2 regions of the uncultured Roseovarius sp. genome follow, and region 1 is predicted to be linked to the other one. Evidence: riboswitches for the same ligand, from Rfam matches in the RefSeq annotation. Region 1 holds a riboswitch; the other holds the start of a gene.
The links. Region 1 has a riboswitch for thiamine pyrophosphate ahead of AACZ65_RS10830 (ABC transporter ATP-binding protein). Riboswitches for the same ligand answer to the same signal wherever they lie in the genome.
Positions count from the first base shown of each region.

Region 2: it holds a riboswitch for thiamine pyrophosphate, as region 1 does, so the genes downstream of both, thiD (bifunctional hydroxymethylpyrimidine kinase/phosphomethylpyrimidine kinase) here and AACZ65_RS10830 (ABC transporter ATP-binding protein) in region 1, are expected to answer to the same signal.

Region 1 covers NZ_CAXAUM010000009.1:95,163-101,745, reverse strand. The annotation lists gene AACZ65_RS10850 (magnesium chelatase subunit D) at 1-594, shown strand, start outside; gene bchO (alpha/beta fold hydrolase BchO) at 598-1,470, shown strand; gene AACZ65_RS10840 (diguanylate cyclase) at 1,635-2,645, opposite strand; gene AACZ65_RS10835 (heme NO-binding domain-containing protein) at 2,642-3,244, opposite strand; TPP riboswitch at 3,372-3,471, shown strand; gene AACZ65_RS10830 (ABC transporter ATP-binding protein) at 3,517-4,242, shown strand; gene AACZ65_RS10825 (TenA family protein) at 4,255-4,911, shown strand; gene AACZ65_RS10820 (ABC transporter permease) at 4,908-5,651, shown strand; gene AACZ65_RS10815 (VOC family protein) at 5,749-6,219, opposite strand; gene AACZ65_RS10810 (NYN domain-containing protein) at 6,500-6,583, shown strand, end outside.
Region 2 covers NZ_CAXAUM010000007.1:94,026-100,608, forward strand. The annotation lists gene AACZ65_RS09025 (ribonuclease HII) at 49-672, shown strand; gene AACZ65_RS09030 (site-specific DNA-methyltransferase) at 769-1,881, shown strand; gene AACZ65_RS09035 (MmgE/PrpD family protein) at 1,965-3,404, opposite strand; TPP riboswitch at 3,459-3,561, shown strand; gene thiD (bifunctional hydroxymethylpyrimidine kinase/phosphomethylpyrimidine kinase) at 3,608-4,402, shown strand; gene AACZ65_RS09045 (FAD-dependent oxidoreductase) at 4,399-5,388, shown strand; gene thiS (sulfur carrier protein ThiS) at 5,372-5,569, shown strand; gene AACZ65_RS09055 (thiazole synthase) at 5,571-6,341, shown strand; gene AACZ65_RS09060 (thiamine phosphate synthase) at 6,341-6,583, shown strand, end outside.

The DNA.
Region 1 (6,583 bases):
GCCGATATTCACCTCAAACGCTACGAGGATCGCGCCGACCGGCTGGTGATCTTCGCGGTCGATGCCTCTGGCTCCTCAGCGCTGGCACGGCTGGCCGAGGCCAAGGGCGCGGTCGAGCTTTTGCTGGCCGAGGCCTATTCCCGGCGCGATCAGGTGGCGCTCATCGCGTTTCGCGGGACGGGCGCGGACCTGATCCTGCCGCCCACCCGCGCCCTGGTGCAGGCCAAGCGACGTCTGGGCGCCCTGCCCGGCGGCGGCGGCACGCCGCTTGCGGCGGCCCTTGGCGCGGCGCTCACCCTCGCGCGGCAATCGCAGGCCCATGGGCTGAGCCCCACACTGGCGCTCCTGACCGATGCGCGGGCCAATATCACGCTCGACGGGCGCGGCGACCGTGCCGAGGCGACCAAGGACACCACCGCCATGGCTCGCCTCTGGCGCGCGCAAAACCTGCCTGCGATCGTGATCGACATTTCTGCGCGTCCGGGGCCGGAACCGGCACAGCTTGCCGCAGAGATGAACGCCCGCCACCTGCCCCTGCCGCGCGCCGATGCCCGGCGCATCTCAACGGCGGTCACCCTGGCCCTCGGGGGCTGAGCGATGGATTGGCAGCGCGATCTGGCGACATGGCCGCTCAATGACCGGTCACGCCGCATCCATCACCCCCCCCACCACTGGCATGTGCAAGAGATGGGGCACGGGCCCTTGGCGCTCTTGCTGCATGGGGCCGGAGGCTCGACCCATAGCTGGCGCGATCTGATGCCGCTTCTGGCGCACAGCCACCGGGTCATTGCGCTTGATCTGCCCGGTCAGGGTTTTTCGCGCGCCGGCAACCGGCGGCGTCTGGGCCTGTCCGGCATGGCCGCGGATATTGCCGCGCTCTGCATCGCCCAAGGCTGGCAACCGGATCTGATCCTCGGTCATTCAGCGGGGGGCGCGCTCGCGCTCGAACTCGCCACGCGGCTGGTCACGCCCACAAGTCAACCGCCCGATATTGCCTGCGTCAACGCAGCCCTCGGCCCGTTCGAAGGCGTGGCAGGCTGGCTGTTTCCAGTTCTGGCCAAGGTGCTGGCGCTCAACCCGCTCACCCCCACGCTTTTCACCCTTGGGGCGGACAAGGTCACGCGCGCCCGCCGCCTGATCGAGAGCACCGGATCGCATCTGTCGTCCGAGGGGCTCGCACTCTATGCGCGGCTGATCGGCGACCGCGCGCATGTTGATGGGACATTGCAGATGATGGCGCAGTGGGACGTGGCCCCGCTTCTGAAACGGTTGGGGACGATCCCCAATCGCTGTCTCCTGATCACTGGCAGCCGCGATCTGGCGGTGCCGCCCGAAACCTCTGTTCGCGCCGCCGCGCAACTGCCGCGCGCGCGCAACCTGTCGCTCGACGGTCTGGGCCATGTCGCCCAAGAAGAGGATGCCGCGCGCGTTCTGGCCGCGATTCTCGATCCGGGGAGCTGGCCCGCCTGAGGCAGGCGGCGTCTGATCGGGATCGTGTCGCCCCGGCCCCTGAGCCGGGGCCTCGGCGGATCCCTTGTCAGCCCGGGGCGGGTGCGGTTTCGATGGAGCGCATAGCGCCCGAAGAGATTTGGAGCCATTCGGCGGATCAGCGAAAGACCAGAACACCCGCGCGCTCAGGCAATGCCGCGCAGCGGAGCCACGCTTTTATCGGGCGGCTCGTGAAACCGAGCACAGCCCCGCCCCAGCCCCTTTGCGGCATAAAGGGCCAGATCGGCATCGGCCATCATCCGCGCCGGATCCGGGCTGTCGTAGGCACAGCTGAGCGTGATGCCGATGCTGCCCGAAATCCGACACTCCTGCGCGCGGTAGAGCACTGCCTCTTCCAGTCGGGCAATCATCCGCTCTGCCAAGTCGCGCACTGGTGCCCGCTCGGTCATGCCGAGCAACAGAATGACGAATTCGTCGCCCCCAACCCGCGCGATCAGGTCATTCGCGCGCACCGCGTCGCGCAGGCGCCGCGCCACCTCTTGCAGCACGTGATCGCCCGCCGCGTGACCCAGCGTATCGTTCACCTGTTTGAAGAAATCGAGATCGAGATGCAAAAGCGCGAAATCCTGCTCGCTCTGCATCAGCCGGTCCAGGACATGATCGAGCGCCCGGCGATTCCTGAGACCCGTCAACATATCGGTAAAGGCCTGCTCTTCCGCCGCAATGCGCGCGCCTTGCAGGCGCAGGTTCAACTTGCGCGAGGCCTCCATCGCGGCGGATTTCGCCTCGATCAGATAGAGCATTTCGGTCGTCAGGTCCGTCGCGGCAAAATCGGCACCCGTCAGGCCAAAGTCGCGCACCGCCTCAACCACGGAAAACCCGAACGAGAGGTTCACCACCGCGCCCCCGCCGGGCAAGGCCAAGAGCACGCCCTTGAGTGCCGTATGGGGGGAGGCGCGCAGCCGCAGCCGCAGCCGCGCGCCCGCACAGGCCAGCAGAGCCACCATATCCTCCGCCTGATGCGGGCGACGCAGCTCGATGAGGTCGAGAAATCGCATGCCGAGAGGGGGCTGCGCGCCAAAGAGCTTGGCAAAGGTCGGCCCCGCCTGCACCACATGGCCTTGGGCATCCAGAACCGCGTGCATTGGGCAAAGGTCCGCGAGCAGGGGCAACAGCGTTCTCTCTCGCGCCGTCATGCCGCGCTTCCCCCAACTCCCAATGCAAAGGCACGCCCATGGGCAAACCCCTCTTCCAGCAATCGCACCGCGATGATCTCATGGTCCGCGCCGTCGCCCTGATGCTCGACCAGCGCCAGCGCACCATAGTCGTCCGCCATGGCACGCAGAATTCCCACCACCACCGGCCCAAGCCTCAGATCGTGCCCCTCGGGCAGCCCGACGTGCAGATGATAAAGCCCGCCGCCCCTGTCCTGCAATTCCAGCCCCGGCAACCCCAGATCGGCAACCGCAAGGCGCGCACGCTCTGGCAGATCATCGAGAGAATGCAGAAAATCCACGTAATCCACCCCGCCAAAGCGCAGCAGGCGGCGCAATGCCTCGGTCGCGGGATGCGAGACCAGATAGGTGCCGATATCCTCCAGCAGATCGTCGCGCCCGCGCGCCAGCCGGTTGCCCACCACCGTCAACACCTGTTCGGTGATGCGTGGCTCGTAGGTCATCATCGCCTCGAACTCGGTAAACCCCAGATCCAGTTTGTGAATGGTGCCGATCCAGACATCGCGCCCATAGGTATCCCTGACAAATCGCTCGATGGCGCGGTTGACCAGCCCGTGCATGAAATTCTCCCCTCAGATGCCCGCATCCTGACACCCAAGGGTTAACGCACCCTGAACATCTAAAATGCCCGGCATTTGGCAGACCCTATCGCGCCCTTGTCATCGCGGGGCGCTGCCGCTACATCTGGGGTATCCGTTGGGGTGCCCCTTGGGGCTGAGAGGTTTTGCACCAACCCATCGAACCTGATCCGGCTCGCACCGGCGGAGGGAACGGAAACCGCGCATCCGCGCGCCACCCCCCTGCCCGCGAGCCCTGTTTGAAGAGGCCGCGCATGACCGCCCCGCCCAGTCTGACCCTCGATGGTTGCGCCCGGATCGGAGCTCTGTCGGTCTTTGGCCCGCTGCGTCTCGATTTGCCCGCAGGGCGCATCACCTGCCTGCTTGGCCCATCGGGCGTGGGCAAGACCACGCTCCTGCGCCTGATTGCCGGGGTGGATGAGGTGACAGAGTTCACCGGCACGATCACCGCCTCGGACGGGCTGCCCCTGCCGGGCCGCATGGCGCTGATGGCCCAAGGCGACATGCTGATGCCGTGGCTTGACGTGCTGGGCAATGTGACCCTTGGCGCGCGGTTGCGCGGAATGCCGCGCGATACGGCTCGGGCGCGCGAGATGCTGGCGCGGGTCGGTCTGGCGGATCATGCCGACAAGCGGCCCCATGCGCTCTCGGGCGGGCAGAAACAGCGCGTGGCGCTCGCCCGCACCCTGATGGAAGATCGCCCCATCGTGCTTCTGGACGAGCCCTTTTCAGCGCTCGATGCCCGCACCCGCGCGCAGATGCAGGATCTGACCGCCACCCATCTGGCGGGGCGCACGGTGCTCATGGTCACCCATGACCCGGCCGAGGCCGCGCGCATGGGACACGCCATCCATATCCTCACCGAAACGGGGCTGGAGGATGTGACACCCCCAGCGGCGCCGGTGCCGCGCGCGGTGGATGATCCCGAATCCCTCGCCGCACAGGGGCGTCTCTTGACCCGCCTGCGCGCGCCCGCCTGAACGGAGACAAAGATGCGCCCCACCGACCACCTCAAATCCCTTGTGGCCACCGATTGGCAGGCCGCCACCCGGCACGCTTTCACCGATCAGCTTGCGGCGGGCACCCTGCCCGAAACGCGCATGTTGACCTATCTGCAACAGGATTACCTCTTCATCGAGGATTTCGTGCGCCTCTTGGCCTCTGCCATCGCCCATGCGCCCAGCCTGCCCGATGCCATCCCGGCCGCACAGTTTCTGGGGCTGATTTCCGGGCCGGAGAACACCTATTTCCTGCGCGCGATCGTGGCCTTGGGCGGCACGACCGAACCGCCCGCCACTCCTCATCCTGTAACGGCCGAGTTTCAGGCGCTGATGCGCGCGGCTGCCAGATCAGGGTGCTATGCGCAGATGATCGCGGTCCTCAGCGTGGCGGAATGGACCTATCTGGATTGGGCCAGCCCCCACGCGGACCGCGCCGAAGACTTGCCGTTCTGGTTCGGGGAATGGATCACTCTGCACAGCGGGCCGGGGTTCGAGGGCGTGGTCGCCTATCTGCGCGGCCAGCTTGATCTGGTCTGGCCCACCCTCTCGCCCGAGGATCAAGCCGCTGCACGATCCGCCTTTGTCACAGCTACAAGGCTGGAGCGCGCGTTCTTCGATGCGGCCCTCGCCGGATACCCTGCCCCATGAGCCGTCTTGTCACCATCGCCACCTCTACAGCGCTCGCGCTTGTGCTCTGGCAGGCGCTGGTGACGCTCGCGGCCTTGCCGCCCTTCATTCTGCCTGGGCCGGCGCGCGTGGCCGAAACCCTCTGGGCCAGCCGCGCGCTGATTGCGCACCACGCGACCATTACGGCGGCAGAGGTGTTGATTGGCCTCGCTTTGGGGGCGATCCTCGGCGGCCTCTCGGCGATTGGCCTCGCGTCCTCGCATGTGGCTCGGCGTCTGATCCGCCCGATGATGGTGTTTTCGCAGGCGATCCCGGTCTTTGCCCTCGCGCCCATTCTCACCCTCTGGCTGGGCTATGGCCTCTGGTCCAAGGTCGCGATGGCGCTCCTGATCATCTATTTCCCGGTGACATCGGCGTTCTTCGACGCGTTGATGCGCACACCGCCGCATTGGCTCGACCTCGCGCGCGTCATGGGCGCGAACCGGGCGCGGCTCATGTGGCATATCCGCGTGCCTGCCGCGCTGCCGGGTTTTGCCTCGGGTCTGCGCCTCGCGGCGGTCTATGCGCCCATAGGGGCGATCATCGGCGAATGGGTGGGCGCGTCCAAGGGACTGGGCTATCTCATGCTGCTGGCCAATGGCCGCGCCAAGATCGACCTCATGTTCGCCGCCCTGATCGTGCTGGCAGTGCTGACGCTCCTCCTGCACGCGGGGGTGGACCGGGGCTGTCGGCGGTGGCTGGATGGCAAGGCGGTGGGGTGAAGGCGGGGGGCTGCATAGATAGCCACGTCCGGTTCGCTTTCCCTTTGATCCAATAAGATGCCGATTGCTCTTTGAACGAGCATCGGCGGCACACCACTTACACGGTCTGCGCGTCCTGATTTTTATCATCGGCTGGGTCCAAGGGGCGCGTCCCGATGCTTTGCGCGAAGCGCAACACATAGCCGTCAGGATCAGAGATCAGGAACTGGCGGCGCCTGTCCATGCAATCGGTCTTCCATATTTCATCTTCATAGATTTCCACGAGCGGCTTTACGCCCGCCGCAAGGACCCTCTCGTATAAGCCGCGCACCTCGGGCACAAAAAATTGCAGGTTTATCCCACGACCATAAGGCCGATTCATTTCTTGTCGACGCCACGGCACCCAAGTGCCATCGAGCGTCCAGTGGGCAATCATGATCTGCGCGCCTTGCAACGATAGATAAGCATGCGGATCACACCCCCGCCGCTGCGCGACATCAAACCCAAGAATGTCGGTGTAGAACTTAAGCGAAGCCTCGAATTCCGAGCACCACAACTCCGGGACGAGCGCGTTGATAACAAAGGTCATCGTGTTCCTCCAATGGTCTAGCGCATCTCTCGTATTCCGATCCGTATTGGGGCTGCGCAAAATTCAATCCATCGCAGATGGGCACGGGCCGCGTCGGCGCGAACGACAAGATGCTTGCGCATTGTCACTCAGTCAGCAAGCATGCCCAAGCCCCATCTTCTTCTTGGTCCAAATACTCCTCCCAGCCTCCGGCCCCGCAATCACCCGCCTGACGTGTGCGCCATGAAAAAGATCGCCTGATGCCGCAAATCAATCCGGATTGCCATCCTAGGCTTGGGCCATGAGCACCTTGCCCCCGACCCGCCTTAGCCCTGCGCCGCGCCTCTCGGTCTTTGTCGATGCCGAGAATATTCCCGTGACGCAC
Region 2 (6,583 bases), on a different contig from region 1:
ACACGTCCCTCCCTTTGCATTTACCCACGGATCATGCGACGAGAGGCCATGCTTGGCCCCGATTTCACCCATGAGCGCGCCGCCCTGTCAGAGGGGTATCTTCGCATCGCCGGGGTAGACGAAGTTGGGCGTGGCCCTTTGGCCGGGCCGGTCACAGCCGCCGCCGTGATCCTTGATCCTGCGAATGTCCCCGAAGGTCTGAACGATTCCAAGAAACTGAGCGCCGCACGACGTGCCGCGCTCTGTGAGGCGATCCATGCCTCTGCCGAGGTCAGCGTGGCCCATGCCAGCGTCGCAGAGATTGACCAGATCAACATCCTGCGCGCCGCGCATCTGGCGATGGAGCGGGCGATTGCAGCCCTCGATCCTGCGCCCGATCTTGTCTTGATCGACGGCAACCTGATCCCGCGCGGCCTGACCCTTCCCGCCCGCGCGATTGTGCGCGGCGATGCCGTCTCTCTCTCGATTGCGGCGGCCTCAATTGTGGCAAAAATCAGGCGCGACCGGATCATGTGGGATTTGGCGCAACAGTTCCCCGGCTATGGCTGGGAGCGGAACGCAGGATACCCGTCGAAAAGCCACAAAGAGGCGCTGCTAAATCTTGGTGTGACCCCACATCATAGACGTTCGTTCAAACCGGTCCACAACATCTTGTATCAAGAAAATAACTAAGCCACTGATTCAAAAAAGAATTTGACGGCGATTCGGGTTTGACTCATCTTGGTCTCCAACGACCAGAGCGCACAAGCGCCGGGATAGAGGCAGAAGATGACGACAATGACCAAGGCCAAGAGCGCGCCTGCGCTCCCCCTCAACACGATTATCGCCGGGGATTGCATCGAGGTGATGAACAGCTTGCCAGAGGCAAGCGTTGATCTGATCTTTGCCGATCCTCCCTACAATCTCCAGCTCAAGGGCGATCTGCATCGCCCCGACAACAGCCAGGTGGATGCGGTCGATGACGCCTGGGACCAATTCTCGAGTTTCGCCTCCTATGACAAATTCACCCAGGACTGGCTCAAGGCGGCACGCCGACTGCTTAAGCCGAATGGCGCCATCTGGGTGATCGGATCTTATCACAACATCTTTCGGGTTGGGGCGGCGTTGCAGGACGCAGGGTATTGGATCCTGAACGATGTGATCTGGCGCAAATCCAACCCTATGCCGAATTTTCGCGGCAAACGCCTGACAAACGCGCATGAAACGATGATCTGGGCGTCAAAATCCGAGGGTGCGAAGTATACCTTCAATTACGAGGCGCTGAAATCGCTCAACGACGGGGTGCAGATGCGCTCGGATTGGGTGCTGCCGTTGTGCACCGGACATGAGCGGCTCAAGGATGACAAGGGCGACAAGGCCCATCCGACGCAAAAACCCGAGAGCCTGTTGCACCGCGTTCTGGTCGGTTCGACCAACCCCGGAGACGTGATCCTCGACCCGTTCTTTGGCACCGGCACGACCGGCGCCGTGGCCAAGATGCTGGGCCGGGATTACATCGGAATCGAGCGCGAGGCGGCCTATCGCGTGGTCGCGGAGAAACGGCTGGCAAACATCCGCAAATTCGACCGCGACGCGCTCCAGGTCTCGACCTCGAAGCGGGCAGAGCCGCGCGTGCCCTTTGGTCAGCTGATCGAACGCGGTATGTTGCGCCCCGGTGAAGTTCTTACCTCGGTCAACGGCAAGGCGGCCAAGGTCCGTGCCGATGGGACGCTGGTAGCCGATGGCGTAAACGGCTCGATCCACCAGATCGGCGCGCATCTCGAAGGCGCCCCTTCCTGCAACGGCTGGACCTATTGGTGCTTCAAGCGCGAAGGCAAAGTGGTGCCGATCGACGTGTTGCGCCAGCAAATCCGCTCAGAGATGGAAGAACGCCCCAACTGATTACCCAGACACCGCCGGTGCCCAAGTCCTGACTTTCTCGGGCACCATTGACCTGCCCCGCCTTCCTGGCGGGGCTTTTTTCTTTATCTGTCTGGGGCGGGCGCAACCAGATCAGCCATTTCCGAGAAAGGTATATCAGCCTGAAACAGTCTCTGTTTCATATCCCAGAGCGCCCCAATACGCCCCTCTGACAGGACATGCCCGGCCATCGCGCCCAGCTTGGCGCGCACATCCGCCTCGGGCATCGGGGCCTCTGGGCCGCCGCGCGCGTTGACATCGCCCGAGGTCAGTCGTCGCCCATCTTGCAGGATCGCCGTCACATCCGACCATCGCCCGGCGGGAAAGCGGGCAGAATGGCGGGGCTCTTCGCGTACCGTGATGCGGGCGTGCAGACGGGCGACCTCCGGATCATTCAATCCCGCATCAGTGATATGCTCTGGTCCGATTCTTCCATGCACCAGCAGCGTGGCCAGTGCGAAGCCCAGAGAATACTGGGCCTCGCTCGTCGTTTTGGGCAGTCCGGGGAAAAGGGCCGCCGATTGCGCAAAAGTCGCTACCTCCAGTCGTTCAATCTCGGTGGCCCGCAGGCCCTGTTCGACCATCAGCACGCGCGCCCCCTCAAGCGCGCCATGCGCCCAGCGGCAAATCGGATAGGGCTTGATGTAATTGCGCAGGATCGTCCAATCCTGTCCCAAATCTTCCCAAATATGCGCAACCTCTTCCCCCTCGATTGTAATCGCGGGCGCGCCGATAAAACCGCGCTCCGCCAATAGCAGAGACGAAATTCCCACAAGGGCACCCATGCCAGACCCGTCGTGCAACATTGTGGGATTGGCAATTTCGCGCATCATCTGGCTGCGTGGCCCGTGATATTCTGCGATTCCCATCGCCTCGCGCAGAATATCCGACGGTTGCCCGCGCAAATGCGCCCCAAGAGCTGCAACACCCAGCGCGTTCCACGCGCCCGAGGTGTGGTAATCCGCAGCCGTTGCATGAAGCGCAACCCCCGCCCGCGCCGCCACCTCATAGCCCATGGCAAGCGCGGTCAGCGCCTGTCGTCCGGTCAATTGCGGATGTTGCCCCGCATAGGCAAATAGTGCCGGCACCAGCGCGCAGCCAATATGCCCTTTGGTCGGGTTATAGCCGTCATGCCCATCGAGATTGTCGATCTGCGTGGCCAGCGCCCAGGCGGCACCAGGCATGGCACAACGGCGCCCGTCGAAGAGCAAAGTTGCGCTGTGTTTGTCACTGCCAGCGGCATGAAACTCCACCGCGAACTCGCGCGCGATGCGCCCCACTTCCAGCGTCGCCGCACCCGCCGCAACGCCGAGCGTATCGACCAGCAAAAGGGCCATTCGTTCCAGCACTTCCTGCGGAACTTCAAGGGTCGGGTCGAGCGCAAATTTTGCGACACGGTCGAATAGAAGACGGTTGGAGACAACGGGCATCGGAGCAACTTTCTGCAAGAGGGCATGTCTCAACGTGGCGCGTTCTGACGGCGGTTTGTCGGCTGTTTGCGACATTTCCTGTCTCGCATTCTCCTCTTGCAGCGCATGGAATCGGCTGTTAGCAATCGTGCATATCCGTTGGGGTGCCCGTTTGCCGGGCTGAGAGGCGTAAAGCCAACCCATCGAACCTGATCCGGGTGATGCCGGCGTAGGGAACGGACTTTAGCACGCCCAGCGCGCCCCCCGTCCGTTTCCCCGCAAAATGAGAGGAACGGCAGATGGTTGCCACAGCATTGACAATCGCAGGCTCCGACAGCGGCGGTGGTGCGGGTATTCAGGCTGATCTCAAGACTTTTTCGGCGCTTAACGTCTATGGTGCAAGCGTTATCACAGCCGTCACCGCGCAAAACACCTGTGCCGTGACCGATGTGCATGCCATTCCGAATGCGATCGTTGCGGCGCAGATCTTGGCAGTTTTGGGCGATATCAGGGTCGATTGCATCAAGATCGGCATGCTGGGCGATGCCAGTTTGATCGAGACCGTGGCAGAGGCGCTGGCGGAGTATCGTGGCCCAATAGTCCTTGATCCTGTGATGGTGGCGAAATCCGGCGCGCGCCTCTTGCCAGACGCAGCGCGTGCCGCGCTCATCGCGCATCTCGTGCCGCGTGCTGATCTCCTCACCCCGAATTTGCCGGAGGCGGCAGCGCTTTTGGGCATGGCAGAGGCGCAGGACGATGCCGAGATGCAGGCGCAGGGCGCGCTCTTGCGTCAAATGGGAGCCAAGGCAGTCTTGATGAAAGGCGGGCACGCACAGGGCGAGACCTGCACCGATTGGCTGATCGCTGATGAGGTGATCCGCCTGGACGCCCCGCGCATAAGCACGCGAAACACCCATGGCACCGGCTGTACGCTATCATCGGCCATCGCGGCACAGCTTGCAAAGGGACTAACCTTGCCAAAAGCTGTATCCGCCGCCCATGGCTGGTTGCATCACGCGATCCTTGCCGCCGATACGCTGGAGATCGGTCAAGGGCATGGCCCGGTCCATCATTTCCACGAGGTCTGGACATGACCGAGGCGTTCACCATACGGGGCGCGGGCATTGTTGGCCTCTGCGTGGCAACCGAACTCTTGGCACGTGGAGTTTCCGTCACTTTGCGTGATCCGGCACCGGAACCCGGCGCGCATGCCTGCTCTTGGTGGGCGGGCGGCATGCTTGCGCCATTTTGCGAAGGCTTTTCCGCAGAAGAGCCAGTGGTGCGCTTGGGTCAAGAGGCTGCAGACTGGTGGGCGGCGCAGGGTGTCGAGGTGATCCGGCGCGGATCGCTTGTCGTGACCCTGGACCGCGACCGCCGCGAACTCGACCAATTCGCGCGCCGCACCCGAGGGCATCGGATGGTTTCAGGCTCTGATTTGGCTGAATTAGAGCCACATCTGGCGGATCGCCATGACCGCGCGCTTTTCTTTCCAGACGAAGCGCATATCAACCCACGTGCTGCGCTCATGCACCTGCGCACGCGGCTACACGCGGCCGGCGCACGGTTCGAGCAGAGCGATGCCGCCCCCACGGGATCGGTCATCGACTGTCGCGGTCTTGCAGCACAGGATAGCCTGCCCAATCTGCGCGGCGTCAAGGGCGAGATGGTCGTCTTGAACAGTCGGGATGTGACCCTATCTCGGCCTATTCGCCTGCTGCACCCGCGATTTCCGCTCTATATCGTGCCGCGCGGCGATGGGGTATTCATGCTGGGCGCAACACAGATCGAGAGTGCGGAACGCGGGCGTGCATCAGCCAGGTCCGTTATGGAACTACTGTCCGCGGCCTATGCCCTGCACCCGGCCTTTGGCGAGGCGGAAGTGTTGGAGATCGGTGCCGACGCACGCCCAGCCTTTCCCGACAATCTGCCGCGGATCATTCAAAAAAGCGACACGATCCATGCCAACGGTCTCTTCCGCCACGGCTTTCTCTTGTCACCTGTGGTGGCGCGGATGGTGGCCGGTCTGGTCACAGGCAACAACGAAACACCGGAGTTTTTGTCCCATGAAGATCACGGTTAACGGCATCCCGCGCGACAGTACCGCGGCAACGCTCGACGCGCTGCTGGTCGAGTTGGGGTATGGCGGGGCCAAGGTGGCGACAGCAGTGAACGAAAGCTTCGTTCCCGCCGCAATAAGGCCAGAACAGAGACTGAATGAGGGCGACAGGATCGAAATTGTCGCACCACGGCAAGGGGGCTGACATGCCTGTTTTCTACGAGACTGAGATCAGCTCGCGGCTGATGCTCGGCACGGCGCAATATCCATCGCCTGCGATTCTTGCCGAGGCCTTTCACCGCTCTGGCGCAGGCATCGCCACTGTGTCGGTGCGCCGTGAGGCCGGAGGCGAGCGCGCAGGACAAGCGTTTTGGGACATGATCGCTGACCTAGGGGTGCATGTCCTGCCCAATACCGCCGGCTGCCATTCGGTGCGTGAGGCCGTGACAACGGCCCAGATGGCGCGTGAACTGTTCGATACCAACTGGATCAAGCTTGAGGTGATCGGCCATGCCGACACGCTTCAACCGGACCCTTTCGGTCTGGTCGAGGCGGCACGCATCCTGACCGATGACGGATTTCAGGTGTTTCCATATTGCACCGAAGATCTTGTGCTCTGCGAACACCTGGTCGAGGCCGGGTGCCGGGTGCTGATGCCTTGGGGCGCGCCCATCGGCACGGGCCTTGGCCTCAACAATATCTATGGTTTGCGCAGTTTGCGGGCGCATTTCCCTGATGTGCCGTTGGTCATCGACGCCGGTTTGGGCCTGCCCTCACAAGCTGCACACGCAATGGAGCTGGGCTATGACGCCGTTCTGCTCAACACCGCGGTGGCCAAAGCGGGCGACCCGGCGGCAATGGCCGAAGGTTTCGCACGCGCACTCGAGGCCGGCCGCCTGGCCTATGAGGCCGACCCGATGGAGCCGCGCGATATGGCCGCGCCCTCTACCCCTGTATTTGGGAGGGCGTTCACCTGATGTCGCTACCGCGTTTTTATCCGATTTTCGATCATACGGACTGGCTGCGCCGCCTGCTTCCGCTTGGTGTGACGCTCGTGCAATTGCGCATCAAAGACCTCACCGGCGAGGCTCTGCTGGATCAAATTGTGCAGGCACAGAGCCTGTGCCGCGCCCATGGCGCGACTCTCGTGGTCAACGATCACTGGCAAGCGGCGATTGATGCAGGCTGCGAATGGGTGCATCTTGGGCAAGAGGATCTC